2 regions of the Streptomyces sp. SudanB25_2051 genome follow, and region 2 is predicted to be linked to the other one. Evidence: riboswitches for the same ligand, from Rfam matches in the RefSeq annotation. Region 2 holds a riboswitch; the other holds the start of a gene.
What was found. Region 2 has a riboswitch for glycine ahead of gcvT (glycine cleavage system aminomethyltransferase GcvT). Riboswitches for the same ligand answer to the same signal wherever they lie in the genome.

Region 1 (7,567 bases), 3.9 Mb from region 2:
CTCGATCTTGGCGCGCAGGTCCGCGACGTCGACCTCGCCGTCGTCGGCGGTCTTGACGACGACGACCTTCATCCCGGCCATGACGGCGGACGCGGCGTTCGTGCCGTGCGCCGAGGACGGGATGAGGCAAACGGTGCGCTGCGTGTCGCCGTTGGCGCGGTGGTAGGCGCGGACGGCGAGGAGGCCGGCGAGCTCGCCCTGGGAGCCGGCGTTGGGCTGCAGGGCAACCTTGTCGTAGCCGGTGACCTCGGCGAGGCGGTCCTCCAGCTCGTGGATGAGCGTGAGGTAGCCCTCGGCCTGCTCCGCCGGGGCGAAGGGGTGCATCTGGCCGAACTCGGGCCAGGTGACCGGCTCCATCTCGGTCGTCGCGTTCAGCTTCATCGTGCAGGAGCCGAGCGGGATCATGCCGCGGTCCAGCGCGTAGTCGCGGTCGGCGAGCTTGCGCAGGTAGCGCAGCATCGAGGTCTCGGAGCGGTGCGCGTGGAAGACCGGGTGGGTCAGGTACGCGTCGGTGCGCAGCAGCGCCTCGGGCAGCGCGTCGGCCGTCTCGGCGTCCAGCGCCTCGATGTCGCCGCTCACGCCGAAGGCGGTCCAGACGGCGGTCAGCTGGGCGCGGCCGGTGGTCTCGTCACAGGCGACGGAGACGTGGTCGGCGTCGACGAGGTGGATGTTGACGCCGTTGTCGCGGGCCGCGGCGACGACGTCGGCGGCCTTGCCGGGCACGCGCGCGGTGACCGTGTCGAAGAAGTCGCCGTGGACGACCTCGACGCCGCCGGCGCGCAGGCCGGCCGCGAGGATCGCCGCGTACCGGTGGGTGCGGCGGGCGATCTCCTTCAGGCCCTCGGGCCCGTGGTAGACGGCGTACATGCCGGCCATGACGGCCAGGAGCACCTGCGCGGTGCAGATGTTGCTGGTGGCCTTCTCGCGGCGGATGTGCTGCTCGCGGGTCTGGAGGGCCAGGCGGTACGCCTTGTTGCCGTCGGCGTCGACGGAGACGCCGACGAGGCGGCCGGGCAGGCTGCGGGCGAAGGTGTCGCGGACGGCCATGTAGCCGGCGTGCGGGCCGCCGAAGCCCATGGGGACGCCGAAGCGCTGGGTGGTGCCGACGGCGATGTCGGCGCCGAGCTCGCCGGGCGAGGTGAGCAGGGTCAGCGCGAGCAGGTCGGCGGCGACGGTGACGATGGCGCCCAGCTCGTGCGCGGCGTCGATCAGCGGCTTGATGTCGCGGACGGCACCGGACGCGCCCGGGTACTGGAGGAGGACGCCGAACACGCCGCGCTCGGCGACCTCGGCGGGGATGCCGTCGCTCAGGTCGGCGACGACGACCTCGACGCCGGTCGGCTCGGCGCGGGTCTCGATGACGGCGATCGTCTGCGGCAGGGCGTCGGCGTCGACCAGGAAGACACCGTTCTTGACCTTGCCGACGCGCCGGGCGAGGGACATGGCCTCGGCGGCGGCGGTGCCCTCGTCGAGGAGGGACGCGCCGGAGGTGGGCAGACCCGTCAGGTCGGCGACGACGGTCTGGAAGTTGAGCAGCGCCTCCAGACGGCCCTGCGAGATCTCCGGCTGGTACGGGGTGTACGCCGTGTACCAGGCCGGGTTCTCCATGACGTTGCGGAGGATGACCGGCGGCGTGAACGTGCCGTAGTAGCCCAGACCGATCATCGGGGCGAGGACCTGGTTGCGGCCGGCGAGCTCGCGCAGCTCGGCGAGGACCTCGGCCTCACTGCGGGCCTCGGGCAGGGCCAGCGCCTCGGCGCTCTTGATCACGTCCGGCACCGCGGCCGCCGTGAGCTCGTCGAGCGAGCCGTAGCCGACCTGCGCGAGCATCTTGGCGCGCGCCTCGGCGTCGGGTCCGATGTGGCGCTGCTCGAAGGGGGTGCCCCGCTCGAGCTGGGAGAGCGGAATGCGGTTGGCGGTCATGTACGGGGGCCTCCTGGTCGTAGCGACCTGCGAGGGGCACCTCGGCGCGGGTGCCCGGACGGCCTCCCCCTCTGTCATCTCAACCTGAGAGTTTCGCCGCGCATCCGGAAGGGATGGCACGGCTTTCACCGTCGGTGAGGGCGGGTGCCGTCCGACGCCCGCCCTGCTTTCCAGAGTGACCTCGTCCGTGCGGTACAGGGGCCTGAGAGATTCCGGGGAGGATTTGCTCCTTCGGCGCCTCCGGACGACTTCTCCGGAGGACTCTCCCGCACGGGGTCAGCAGCCAATGCCAGCCTACCAGCGAGGTTCCGGTCGGTTCCCTCGAGTGGCCGACGTCACCGATGTGCCCTTTCGTAGTGGTTGACGACCAGTTGTGGACCAGTGGCGACCGGCTGGAGGAACTGTGCAGACCGACATCGACCCGCGCGGCCTGATCGGGCGCAAGGCGTTCGACCGCGACGGCCACAGGATCGGCACGGTGGACGAGGTGTACCTGGACGACGCGACGGGCGTCCCCGAATGGGCGGCGGTGCGGACGGGCCTGTTCGGACGGGACGCGTTCGTCCCGCTGGAGCCGAGCCGGGTCGCCGCGGACGGCCTGCACGTCCCGTACCCCAAGGCGCTCATCAAGGACGCCCCGCACCTCGGCGTGGGCCGCCACCTCTCGCCCGAGCAGGAACTGCGGCTCTACCGGCACTACGGCCTGGCCCCGGGCTCCGCGCCCTCGCCGGACAGGGGCCCGCAGGCCATGGCCGACGGAGAGGGCTGACCGGCCCCGGGCACCAGCGGCAGCGGATCGGACGGCTCCAGGTCGGGGTCGTCCGTCCGGAACGTCCGCACCCGGCCGGGCACTGCCGACCAGGGCTCCTCGAACCGTACGGTGACCCGCCCGAGCCCGCTGCCCTGCACCCACCCGGCCCCGTACACGGCGTGCCGCACATCGGCCCCCGCCGCCCATCGCCGCTCCCCCGGCGCACCCTCCCCGCCCGGCTCGGGGGCCCCGCCCCCGGCCCCCGCCGGCGGCCCCTGCGCCCCGACGGCCCCGACCGCGCCGGCCGACGCGGGCGCGGACGTCGGGGAGTCCGCGGCGTGGGAGCCCTCTCCCGGCTCGGCCGCGCCGCCCGCCGACGCCTGGGCGAACAGGTCCTCCTGAGTGAAGTCGGCCAGCCCGCTGACCCCCACCCCGAGCAGCCGCACCCCGCCGGTCGTGTCCACGGCGTCCAGCAACCGCGCCGCGGCCTCCCGCACGACCACCGGGTCGTCGGTCGGCCCGCGCAGCGTCTCCGAGCGCGTCAGCGTCGAAAAGTCGTACCGCCGCACCTTCAGCACCACCGTGCGCCCCGAACGGCCCGCGGCCCGCAGCCGCCCCACGCACCGCTCGGCGAGCCGCTCCACCTCCCAGCGCACCCGCACCCGGTCGTGCAGGTCCACGTCGAAGGTGTCCTCCACGGAGACCGACTTGGCGTCCCGCTCGGCCACCACCGGCCGGTCGTCGCGCCCCAGCGCCATCGCGTACAGCGACGCCCCGTGCGCCTTGCCCAGCAACCGTACGAGCTCGTCCTCACCGGCCTCCGCCAGATCCGCGACGGTCGTCATCCCGGCCCGCCGCAGATGGTCCTCGGTGGCCGGCCCCACCCCGGGCAGGGTGCGCACCCCCATCGGCGCGAGCAGCGCCCGCTCCGTGCCCGGCTCGATGAGCACCAGCCCGTCCGGCTTGGCCTGCTCCGAGGCGATCTTCGCCAGCATCTTGGAGCCCGCCAGCCCCACCGAGCCCGTCAGCCCCGTCACCGCGCGGATGTCCTGCCGCAGCCGCTGCCCCACCGCCCGCGCCGTCTCCCCGTCGTACGCCGCGCCCCCGGCCTCCAGGTCCACGAACGCCTCGTCGAGGCTGAGCGGCTCCACCAGCGGCGAGAGCCGCCCCAGCAGCTCCATGACCTGCCCGCTCACCGACCGGTACACGGTGAAGCGCGGCACCAGATAGGCGGCGTTCGGCGCGAGCCGCCGGGCCTGCGCCATCGGCATCGCCGACCGCACCCCGAACCTCCGCGCCTCGTACGACGCGGTGGCGACGACGCCGCGCGGCCCGAGGCCGCCCACGATCACGGGCTTTCCGCGCAGGCTGGGCTTCGCCGCCTGCTCCACGGCGGCGAAGAACGCGTCCATGTCCAGATGGAGGATGGTCGGCGCGGCTCTCACACCACCGATGCTGCCCTACCCCACTGACAACCGCCCGCACAGACGTACGACACACGTCCGGCGGCGGACCCCGCGCCGCGCCCGCCCGCGGACACGCCGCTCAGACCGCCTTGTCGCGCCGGCGCCGCGCCAGCTCGTCGGCCGGGTTGTGCCCCACCAGGGTCTCGCCCGTGTCGACCCGCTCGCCGTGCAGCTGCGACAGCGCGGCCTCGACGTCCCGCCACACCACACCGACCGCGATCCCGAAGATGCCCTGCCCGCCCTGGAGCAGGTCCACGACCTCGTCCGGGGACGAGCACTCGTACACCGTCGCGCCGTCGCTCATCAGCGTCATCCGCTCCAGATCGCGCACCTCGCGGTCCCGCAGGTGCTGCACGGCCGCCCGGATGTTCTGCAGCGCGACCCCCGTGTCCAGGAACCGCTTGACGATCTTCAGGACGACGACGTCGCGAAAGCTGTAGAGGCGCTGCGTACCCGACCCGTACGCGGGCCGGACACTCGGCTCGACCAGCCCCGTGCGGGCCCAGTAGTCGAGCTGCCGGTAGGTGATGCCGGCGGCCGCGCACGCGGTGGGCCCCCGGTATCCGATGACGTCGGTCGCCGGCTCGGCCGCACCTCCGTGAAGCGGATACGGCCCGCTCCCGACCGGACTCCGTCCGGGGAGACCCCCTGCCGTACCGTCGCCGCTGCTCATCACGCCGACCCTCCGTCCTTGACCTGCCCCATCGACGGTAGGCAGTCCCCAGGGGTGCGTCAACGATCGCCACACTCGCCACGCCGAGTGATAATCACCCTGAGAGTGGTTTGACGTGTCCGAATACCGGGAACAGCTCCTCGAATGCGCGGAAAGGCGCACCGAGCGCCCTCGGGCGCCGGGTGGTCACCACCTCCGCGCGCCCCCAAGCGCCCCGCGCCGGGAGCGGCGCGACCCGGGTCACTGATTGCCGGTGCCGAAGTCCTCGGGAGAGATCTGGTCGAGGAACTCGCGGAACTTCTCCACCTCGTCCTCCTGCTCGTCCGGAATCGCGATCCCCGCGTCGTCGAGGACACCGTCGCTGCCGAAGATCGGCGTTCCGGTGCGCAGGGCCAGCGCTATGGCGTCGGAGGGCCGTGCGCTCACCTCGACACCGCTGGCGAAGACCAGCTCCGCGTAGAAGACCCCTTCGCGCAGATCCGTGATGCGCACCTCGGTCAGCTCCTGGCCCACGGCCTCGAGCACGTCCTTGAAAAGGTCGTGGGTGAGGGGCCTCGCGGGCGTCATGCCCTGCTGGGCGAAGGCGATCGCCGTCGCCTCTCCCGGACCGATCCAGATCGGGAGGTAGCGGTCGCCTCCCACTTCACGCAGGAGAACGATCGGCTGGTTGGACGGCATTTCCACCCGGACACCGACAACATCGAGCTCGTTCACACAGCAACCCTAGGACGTGCCGCACCGGTTTGGATAGTCGGGTTCCCCCGAGGTCAGGGGAAGCGCACTCCGAGGGCCGACCGCACCAGGGCCGCGTGCAGCCGCACGGACAGCGCGGCCAGCTCCTTGGCGGTGGCCTCGGCATGGGCCCGGGTCTGCGGATTGCGGTGCCGGCGCAGCGGCGCGACGACCTGCTCCACCAGGCCCGCCTCCCGCTCGGCGGCGGCCTTCACGGCCCGCAGGTGCCGGGGCTCCAGCCCGAAGCGCCCCAGCTCGGCGACGAGCTTGGCGACCGTCACCGCCTCCGCGTCGTAGCCGCCGTCCGCGCCGGGCGTGACCAGCCCGTACGCCTCCCACTCGGCGAGCTGCTCCTCGCTCGCCTCGGCGGCGGCGAGCAGCTCGGCGCGCCCCACCCGGGCGGCGGTGACCCGGTCCTCGTCCGGCTCCCACGGGCTCCCGCCGTCCGACGCGTCCACGCGTCCGCCCTGGGCGGGCAGCTGGATCTGCTCACCGCGCGCCAGGGCGTCGAGATGCTCCCGGATGACCTTCAGCGGCAGGTAGTGGTCCCGCTGCATCCGCAGGATGAGCGCCAGCCGCTCCACGTCGTCCGGGCTGAACTTGCGGTACCCGGACGCCGTCCGCCGCGGCTCGACCAGCCCCTCCGCCTCCAGAAACCGGATCTTGGAGATGGTGACCTCGGGAAACTCCTCCCGCAGCTGGTTGAGGACCGTGCCGATGCTCACCAGCCGGTCACCCGCGTCGGCGGTGCCGTGACCGGCACCGCCTGTCGGTGTTCGCAGCATGGACCTTCCCTCGGGTGCCCCGGACGCGTCCGGGGCGACGGGTGACCCCGGACGGCGGTCCGGGGAGGTCAGACGCCCCGCTGGCCCGTGTAGAAGACCAGTCGGTACTTGCCGATCTGCACCTCGTCACCGTTGGTGAGCTGGACGGCGTCGATCGGCTCACGGTTGACGTACGTGCCGTTGAGGCTGCCGACGTCCGCGACGGTGAAGCTGCCGTCGGCCGCCCGGCGGAACTCCACATGGCGACGCGACACCGTCACGTCGTCCAGGAAGATGTCGCTCTGCGGATGACGGCCGGCGGTCGTCAGGTCGCTGTCGAGCAGGAAGCGGCTGCCGGAGTTCGGCCCGCGCCGCACCACCAGCAGCGCCGAGCCCAGCGGCAGGGCGTCCACCGCGGCCTGCGCCTCGGGCGACAGCGACGGCAGCGCCGTCTGGCCGGTGGTCTCGCTGTCGTACGCCTCGAGCCCCGAGATGGAGATCGTCGACGTCGTCTCCGACGCGCGCTCCGCGGGGGCGCCCCCACGCAGCGGCGCGCCGCAGTTGGAGCAGAACCGACTCGCCTCGGCATTGCGGTGTCCGCACCGCGTACACACCGGCATGGACCCATCCTCCTGCCGCGGCCCGGCCGCGTGGACGCTGGTCGCGTACGGATCGGAACCTATGCGGGCGGGACCGGCAGGGTCAACAGAAGACGCGCCCTGGCCGCCCGTAATGTCACCACCCGGACCAGCGACCTCGTCGCGGAAGAGGGGACGCTCCGCGCCCTGCCCCTCCTGGCTCTGACCGTGCTGCGGCGCGCGGTGCCTGGCGTTGCCGCCGTCCTCGCGTGCGCTCTTGCCGAACAACTTCGCAAACAACTTCACGGGCGATTCCCCTTGAACGAAACAGACCCGCCCGTGGGGCAGGACGAACCCTGAATGAACACTCCTGCCGACCCGGACACTCTCACAACGTCCGTATCCTCCGGACAGTTTCCACCACACACCACGCTCTTGAAACGGCGACCCCCCGCAACCTCCCGGCCGGCGTTGCCGATCCGCCGACCGGCCGCCGGTCCCGCCGTCACGGGAGCTGCCCCCACTGTCTCGCCTCCCCTGTCAGGCCCGGTCCGTCGGGCATGTCCGCGGCGCGGTCCCATGGGCCCGGACCTCACTGCGGTGACGACCGAGCGTAGTCAGGCCGCTCCGCCGGTCGCAAGGCGTCAACAACGATCTTCTCCGAGCGGGTCACCGTGGCC
Region 2 (7,567 bases):
AACAGGCCCTCAAGGCCCTGGAGATGTACGGCGATCCGAGCGTCGACGAGGTGCGCCTGCCCTCCCGCCCCGAGTCCGCCGCGATCGCCCGCCGGCTCGCCCAGATCGTCGTCATGCGGACCTGGGGCCTCGGCCCGCAGATCGCCGAGGACGTGATCCTCCTCGTCTCCGAACTGGTCGGCAACGCCGTGCGGCACACCGGCGCACGGGCGTTCGGGTTACGGATGACCCGGCGGCGGGGTGGCCGGATCCGGGTGGACGTCCGCGATCCGTCGCGCGGTCTGCCCTGTCTGATGCCGGTACGCCCCCTGGACGTCAGCGGCCGGGGGCTGTTCCTCGTGGAGAAGCTGTCGGACCGCTGGGGCGTCGACCTGCTGCCGCGCGGCAAGAACACCTGGTTCGAGATCCGCGTCACCGACCGCTGAGCCACCCGCCCGGACGCGGGCCGGATACGCCAGAAGCCCCCTGTCGCCGTGATGGGCGCGCGGGGGCTTCTGAGGGAGCGCCGCGGACGAAAAGGGGTGTGTCCGACAGCGCTGTCGACGACCTGGCCCGGGTCGAGGGGGTCGTGGAACCGACTATGGCAGACAGGCGGCCTTGCCGCCAAACCGTCGATCGCCATCAAAGCACCCCACACCGGACATCCGTCCAACATTTCCAAGGTGAAGTGAACAACAAGCCTGGCAAAGCATGAATAACTATTGAATCGGCCGAGTATTTCCGCTCAGCTGGCGATCAGCAGTGCCTCCGCGCCCACCGCCCGGAACCCGGCCGCCTGGAAGGTCCGCACGCTGCGCGCGTTGCCCGGCGGCTGCTGCGCCCACACATGGCCGCCCGGCACGAGATGGCGCGCCGCCAGGGCCAGCCGGGCCCCCAGGCCCCCGCCCCGCGTCTCCTCGTCCACCTCGATCGCGGCCTCCCAGCGGCCCGCGATGGCACGCCCCAGGATGAGGACGCCCCCGTCCGCGCGCCACACCCGTACGTCGTCGCGGTACTTCCGCGCCCGCACCACCCGCGGGTGGTCCGGGTCCTCGATCTCCCGCAGCTCCACCGGCGGTTCGCCGGGCAGCGCGGACGCCACGGTCAGCAGGTCCACCACGTCCATCGTCCGGCCCGTACGGCGCATCAGCGACGCGAGGAACAGCGGGTGCACCGACGCGGCCAGCGGATCGCACCCGGCGGCGGCCAGCTCGGCGCGGATCCACTCGGGGTCCTCGTCCAGGAAGACCACCGAATGCGCCGTGAACGCCAGCACGCCGGCGTCGCGCCGGTTCGGCTGGGGGACGATCCGCGTGGTGCCGTCCGGCGCCGGGAACTCGCCGCGCGCCGCGGCGCTCAGGACACGTGCCACCTCATCGCTCATGCCGCCATCGTCCTCCACGGCCCACAGCCGACGGCCGCCACCCCTGCCGTTACTCTTACGGCCGTAGTACAGACATATGAAGGGGTGGAGCGATGGCGGACATCGAGTCTGCGCGCAAGGCTTTCGACCGTTACGACGTGAACGGCGACGGATACATCACGGCCGCTGAGTACAAGAGCGTGATGGCGCAGCTGGGCGACTTCAACGTCACCGAGACGGTCGCCCAGGCGATCATCAACGCCCAGGACGGCAACGCGGACGGCCTCCTGAGCTGGGACGAGTTCTGGAGCCACCTCAACAAGGCCTGAACCGGTGCCCGAGGGGGCGCCCCGCTTCCTGCGGCGGCGCCCCCTCGGCGTACGCGGACCCCGACCGGGGCCTCAGCACTCGATGATGTTCACCGCCAGGCCGCCCCGGGCGGTCTCCTTGTACTTGACGGACATGTCCGCGCCCGTCTCCTTCATGGTCTTGATGACCTTGTCGAGGGAGACCTTGTGGCTGCCGTCGCCGCGCATCGCCATGCGGGCGGCCGTCACGGCCTTGACCGCGGCCATGCCGTTGCGCTCGATGCACGGGATCTGGACGAGGCCGCCCACCGGGTCGCAGGTCAGGCCCAGATTGTGCTCCATGCCGATCTCGGCGGCGTTCTCCACCTGCTCCGGGGAGCCGCCCATGACCTCGGCGAGGGCGCCCGCCGCCATCGAGCAGGCCGAGCCGACCTCGCCCTGGCAGCCGACCTCGGCGCCGGAGATGGAGGCGTTCTCCTTGAACAGCATGCCGACCGCGCCCGCCGCCAGCAGGAAGCGCACGACACCGTCCTCGTCGGCGCCCGGCACGAAGTTCATGTAGTAGTGCAGCACCGCCGGGATGATGCCGGCCGCGCCGTTCGTCGGGGCGGTCACGACCCGGCCGCCGGCGGCGTTCTCCTCGTTCACCGCCATCGCGTACAGGGTGATCCACTCCATGGCGAGCGCCTGGGCGTCGCCCTCGGAGCGCAGCTTGCGGGCGGTCGTGGCGGCGCGGCGGCGGACCTTCAGACCGCCGGGCAGGATGCCCTCGCGGGACATGCCCCGGTCGACGCACTCGCGCATGACCCGCCAGATCTCCAGCAGCCCCGCGCGGATCTCCTCCTCGGTGCGCCACGCCTTCTCGTTCTCCAGCATCAGCGCGGAGATCGACAGCCCGGTCTCGCGGGTGAGCCGCAGCAGCTCGTCACCCGTGCGGAACGGGTACTTCAGGACCGTGTCGTCCAGCTTGATCCGGTCGGCGCCGACCGCGTCCTCGTCCACGACGAACCCGCCGCCGACGGAGTAGTACGTCTTCTCCAGCAGCGTCCCGCCGTCGGCGTCGTACGCCCACAAGGTCATGCCGTTGGCGTGGTAGGGAAGGGTCTGGCGGCGGTGCAGGACCAGGTCGGCGTCGAAGTCGAAGGCGATCTCGTGCGCGCCCAGCAGGTTGATCCGGCCGCTCTGCTTGATCCGCTCGACCTGCTCGTCGGCCGTCTCCACGTCGACGGTGCGGGGCGAGTTGCCCTCCAGGCCCAGCAGGACGGCCTTGGGGGTGCCGTGGCCGTGGCCGGTGGCGCCCAGTGAGCCGTACAGCTCGCAGCGGACCGACGCGGTCGGGGCGAGGAGCCCCTCGTTCTTCAGGCGGCGCGCGAACATTCGGGCCGCCCGCATCGGGCCGACCGTGTGGGAGCTGGACGGGCCGATGCCGATCGAGAACAGGTCGAAGACCGAGATGGCCACGGGAGTACTCCTAGAGGTAGACGCCGCTGTCTGCCTGGGTGGTGCAGGGAAGGGCTGGGGGGGGAGGGGGTGGGATGAGATGGGGGAGGGTGGGGGGACATGGCGCGGGGCACCGCACTCACTCGTCTTCCAGTGTGCGCGGTGCCCCGCCGTGTGGTCGCGGATGTGTCCGACGCCACGAGGGCGCCGGACGGTCCTACAGACCGGGGTAGAGCGGGTGCTTGGCGGCGAGCGCCGTGACCCGGGCCTTCAGCGCGTCCGCGTCGTACGACGGCTTCAGCGTCTCGGCGATGATGTCGGCGACCTCGGTGAAGTCCTCCGCCTGGAAACCGCGCGTGGCGAGCGCCGGCGTGCCGATGCGCAGGCCCGAGGTGACCATCGGGGGCCGCGGGTCGTTCGGGATGGCGTTCCGGTTGACCGTGATGCCGACCTCGTGGAGGCGGTCCTCGGCCTGCTGGCCGTCCAGCTCGCTGTTGCGCAGGTCGACCAGGACCAGGTGCACGTCCGTGCCGCCGGACAGGACGGAGACGCCCGCCTCCGCCACGTCGGCCTGGACCAGGCGCTCGGCGATGATCTTCGCGCCGGCCAGGGTGCGCTCCTGGCGCTCCTTGAACTCCTCGCTCGCCGCGACCTTGAAGGAGACCGCCTTCGCCGCGATGACGTGCTCCAGCGGGCCGCCCTGCTGGCCGGGGAAGACCGCGGAGTTGATCTTCTTGGCGAGCTCGGCGGTCGACAGGATGACACCGCCGCGCGGGCCGCCCAGCGTCTTGTGGGTGGTCGTGGTGACCACGTGGGCGTGCGGCACCGGGTTCGGGTGGAGCCCGGCCGCGACGAGGCCCGCGAAGTGGGCCATGTCCACCATCAGGTACGCGCCGACCTCGTCGGCGATCCGGCGGAACGCCGCGAAGTCCAGCTGCCGCGGGTAGGCGGACCAGCCGGCGACGATCAGCTTCGGCTTGGCCTCCTTGGCGAGGCGCTCGACCTCGGCCATGTCGACCTGGCCCGTCGCGTCGTCGACGTGGTACGCGACGACGTTGTAGAGCTTGCCGGAGAAGTTGATCTTCATGCCGTGGGTCAGGTGCCCGCCGTGCGCGAGGTTCAGACCCATGATCGTGTCGCCCGGCTTGAGCAGGGCGAACATCGCGGCGGCGTTGGCCTGCGCGCCCGAGTGCGGCTGCACGTTGGCGTGCTCGGCGCCGAACAGCGCCTTGATGCGATCGATGGCGATCTGCTCGACCACGTCGACGTGCTCGCAGCCGCCGTAGTACCGGCGGCCGGGGTAGCCCTCGGCGTACTTGTTGGTGAGGACGGAGCCCTGGGCCTCCATGACCGCGACCGGAGCGAAGTTCTCCGAGGCGATCATCTCCAGGGTGTTCTGCTGGCGGCGGAGCTCGGCGTCGACGGCGGCGGCGACGTCCGGGTCCAGCTCGTGGAGAGGGGTGTTCAGAAGCGACATCACGCGGTCCCTAGGGGTGTGGGTGTCGGGCCGGTCAGCCGGCGTACTCGGTGTACTCGTCGGCGGAGAGCAGGTCGGCCGGCTCCTCCGTGACGCGCACCTTGAACAGCCAGCCGCCCTCGAACGGAGCGGTGTTCACCAGGGCCGGGTCGTCCACGACCTCCTGGTTCGCCTCGACGACCTCACCGGTGACCGGCGAGTACAGGTCGCTGACCGACTTGGTGGACTCCAGCTCACCGCAGGTCTCGCCCGCGGTGACCGTGGAGCCGACCTCCGGGAGCTGGACGTACACGACGTCGCCGAGGGCGTTCGCCGCGTGCTCGGTGATGCCGACCGTCGACACGCCGTCCTCGGCGGGCGACAGCCACTCGTGCTCCTTGCTGTAGCGCAGCTGCTGGGGGTTGCTCATGACCTGAATTCTCCTGTACGGGCGGGAGTGCTGGTGAACGGGGAGGGGGTGTGCGGGATCACGTCGCGCGCCGCGAGCGGCCTGCTCGCGAGCGTGTCACTTCTGACGCTTGTAGAACGGCAGCGCCACGACCTCGTACGGCTCGTGGGTACCGCGGATGTCGACGCCCACGCCCGGCGTGCCCGGGGCGGCGTGCGCCGCGTCCACGTACGCCATGGCGATCGGCTTGCCCAGCGTCGGGGACGGGGCGCCCGAGGTGACCTCGCCGATCACCTCGCCGCCCGCGACGACGGCCATCCCGGCGCGCGGGACGCGGCGGCCCTCGGCGACCAGGCCGACCAGCTTGCGCGGCGGCGCGGACTCGGCGCGCGCGGCGGCCGCCTCCAGCGCGGCGCGGCCCACGAAGTCGCCGGCCTTCTCGAACTTCACGACCCGGCCGAGGCCCGCGTCGAACGGGGTCAGGTCGGTCGTCAGCTCGTGCCCGTACAGCGGCATGCCCGCCTCCAGGCGCAGCGTGTCCCGGCAGGACAGGCCGCACGGGATCAGGCCGACGCCCTCGCCCGCCTCGGTCAGCGCCTTCCACAGGGTCTCGGCGTGCTCGGGCGCGGTGAACAGCTCGAAGCCGTCCTCGCCCGTGTAACCCGTACGGGCGATCAGCGCCGGGACGCCGGCGACCGTGCCGGGCAGTCCGGCGTAGTACTTCAGGCCGTCCAGGTCCGCGTCGGTGAGCGACTTGAGGATGCCCGGCGACTCGGGGCCCTGCACGGCGATCAGCGCGTAGGCGTCGCGGTCGTCGCGGACCTCGGCGTCGAAGCCGGCCGCCCGCTCGGTCAGCGCGTCCAGCACGACCTGGGCGTTGGAGGCGTTGGCGACGACCATGTACTCGCGCTCCTGGAGCCGGTACACGATCAGGTCGTCCAGGATGCCGCCGTCCTCGCGGCAGATCATCGTGTAGCGGGCCCGGCCCGTGCCGACGCCGCCGATGTTGCCGACCAGGGCGTAGTCGAGGAGCTCGGCGGCCTGCGGGCCGGTCACGGTGATCTCGCCCATGTGGGAGAGGTCGAACAGGCCGGCCCGCGTGCGGACGGCGTTGTGCTCGTCCCGCTCGCTGCCGTACCGCAGCGGCATGTCCCAGCCGGCGAAGTCGGTCATGGTCGCGCCCAGCGAACGATGCAGCGCATCGAGGGCCGTGCGGCGGGGGGAAGTGCTCATGAAAGGGCTCCCAGGTCCGGGGCATGGGTGGCGAGGACGGTCCTCCCCATCTGTCATCGGAACCTGAGAGGTTCGCCGTGACCCCTCGCGGGGGCGGCTTGCACCTTGGGTGGAGCGGCGCCCCGGCGCTGCGGGGAACGGCTCGCTTTTCAGATCTGCCTCATCACGTGCGGTGCGGGGCCTGAGAGATTCAAGGGAGGAACTTGCTCCTTCGGCGCCCGGGCGACACGGCCCGGAACTCTCCCGCACGGATTCGAGCGGCCTGTATGAGGTTGTCGGCGCGCACATCATCGCACGAGGGCCCCGATCGGCAAACCCTCGGCCGGGGCGAAATCGCTTGTGCCCTATTACCGGTTCTTTACACTTCTTGGGCAGGCTGGGGGGAGCCGAGCTCGGGAGGGCACATGACGTTGCAGCGGTCCGGCGCGTACGCCACGACCGCGGGGGTTCCGGCGCCGCCGGCGCTGCCCGCCCGCACGACGGCCGCCCCGGTCCTGCGCGATCTGCGCGACCGGGACGGGCGCGTCCCGCGCGAGCTGTCCTTCGCCGAGGCCGACGTGGTCGTCGTCTCCGGACTGCCCGGCAGCGGCAAGTCCACCCTGATCCGCCGCGTCGCGCCCGACCGGGCCGTCGACTCCCAGGACACCCGGGAGCGCTGGGAGGCCCGCATGCCCCGCCTCCTGCCGTACGCCGTCTACCGCCCCCTCGTCCGCGCCGCCCACTACGCCGGGCTGCGCGCCCGGCTGCGCACCGGCCGGGGCGTCGTCGTCCACGACTGCGGCACCCAGTCCTGGGTGCGCCGCTGGCTCGCCCGCGAGGCCCGCCGCCGGGGCGGCACCCTCCATCTGCTGCTGCTCGACGTGGACCCCGGCACGGCGCGCGACGGCCAGCGGGAGCGGGGCCGGGGCGTCTCCGCGTACGCCTTCGCCCGCCACCGCAGGGCGGTCGGCCGCCTCGTCCGCGACGCCGAGCGGGGCGTGCTCCCCGCCGGCTCGGGCTCGGCCGTCCTCCTGGACCGCCCGGCCGCCACGACCCTCACCCGCATCCGCTTCCACTGACCGCCCGCGCGGCCGCCCCCCCCGTCCGCCCGGCTGCCCGGCCCGCCGGGGCCCGCGGGCGGAGGCGGGAGCCGGGGGCGGGAGCGGGGCGCGGCGCGCTAGGGTGCTGCGGCACGTAACGCCAGAGAGGGGCACCGTGGACAGCGCAGCCGCCGTAGTCGACACCGCATGGCCGTCCAACGAGCTCGAGGAGGTCCTCTCCGCCTCCCTCGGACAGCACGCCGCCGGCGCCCGCATCGTCGAGGTACTCGGCCGCAGCCACGTCTGGGTGCCGCTGCCCAGGGGCGGCTTTGCCGACAGCGCCGGACCGGGCGCCCCCGG

Region 1: another riboswitch for glycine. It lies ahead of gcvP (aminomethyl-transferring glycine dehydrogenase); the one in region 2 lies ahead of gcvT (glycine cleavage system aminomethyltransferase GcvT).

What each region holds. Positions count from the first base shown of each region.
Region 1 is NZ_OZ186787.1:779,854-787,420, forward strand. Features, by position in the region: gene gcvP (aminomethyl-transferring glycine dehydrogenase) at 1-1,923, opposite strand, end outside; glycine riboswitch at 2,104-2,202, opposite strand; gene ACSUPT_RS03430 (PRC-barrel domain-containing protein) at 2,327-2,692, shown strand; gene ACSUPT_RS03435 (DNA polymerase IV) at 2,620-4,119, opposite strand; gene ACSUPT_RS03440 (MerR family transcriptional regulator) at 4,220-4,813, opposite strand; gene ACSUPT_RS03445 (bifunctional nuclease family protein) at 5,054-5,527, opposite strand; gene ftsR (transcriptional regulator FtsR) at 5,581-6,330, opposite strand; gene ACSUPT_RS03455 (FHA domain-containing protein) at 6,399-7,313, opposite strand; gene ACSUPT_RS03460 (DUF881 domain-containing protein) at 7,480-7,567, opposite strand, start outside.
Region 2 is NZ_OZ186787.1:4,680,241-4,687,807, forward strand. Features, by position in the region: gene ACSUPT_RS21135 (ATP-binding protein) at 1-425, shown strand, start outside; gene ACSUPT_RS21140 (GNAT family N-acetyltransferase) at 725-1,363, opposite strand; gene ACSUPT_RS21145 (EF-hand domain-containing protein) at 1,456-1,671, shown strand; gene ACSUPT_RS21150 (L-serine ammonia-lyase) at 1,744-3,111, opposite strand; gene glyA (serine hydroxymethyltransferase) at 3,308-4,567, opposite strand; gene gcvH (glycine cleavage system protein GcvH) at 4,602-4,976, opposite strand; gene gcvT (glycine cleavage system aminomethyltransferase GcvT) at 5,073-6,188, opposite strand; glycine riboswitch at 6,349-6,444, opposite strand; gene ACSUPT_RS21170 (AAA family ATPase) at 6,593-7,246, shown strand; gene ACSUPT_RS21175 (enhanced serine sensitivity protein SseB) at 7,383-7,567, shown strand, end outside.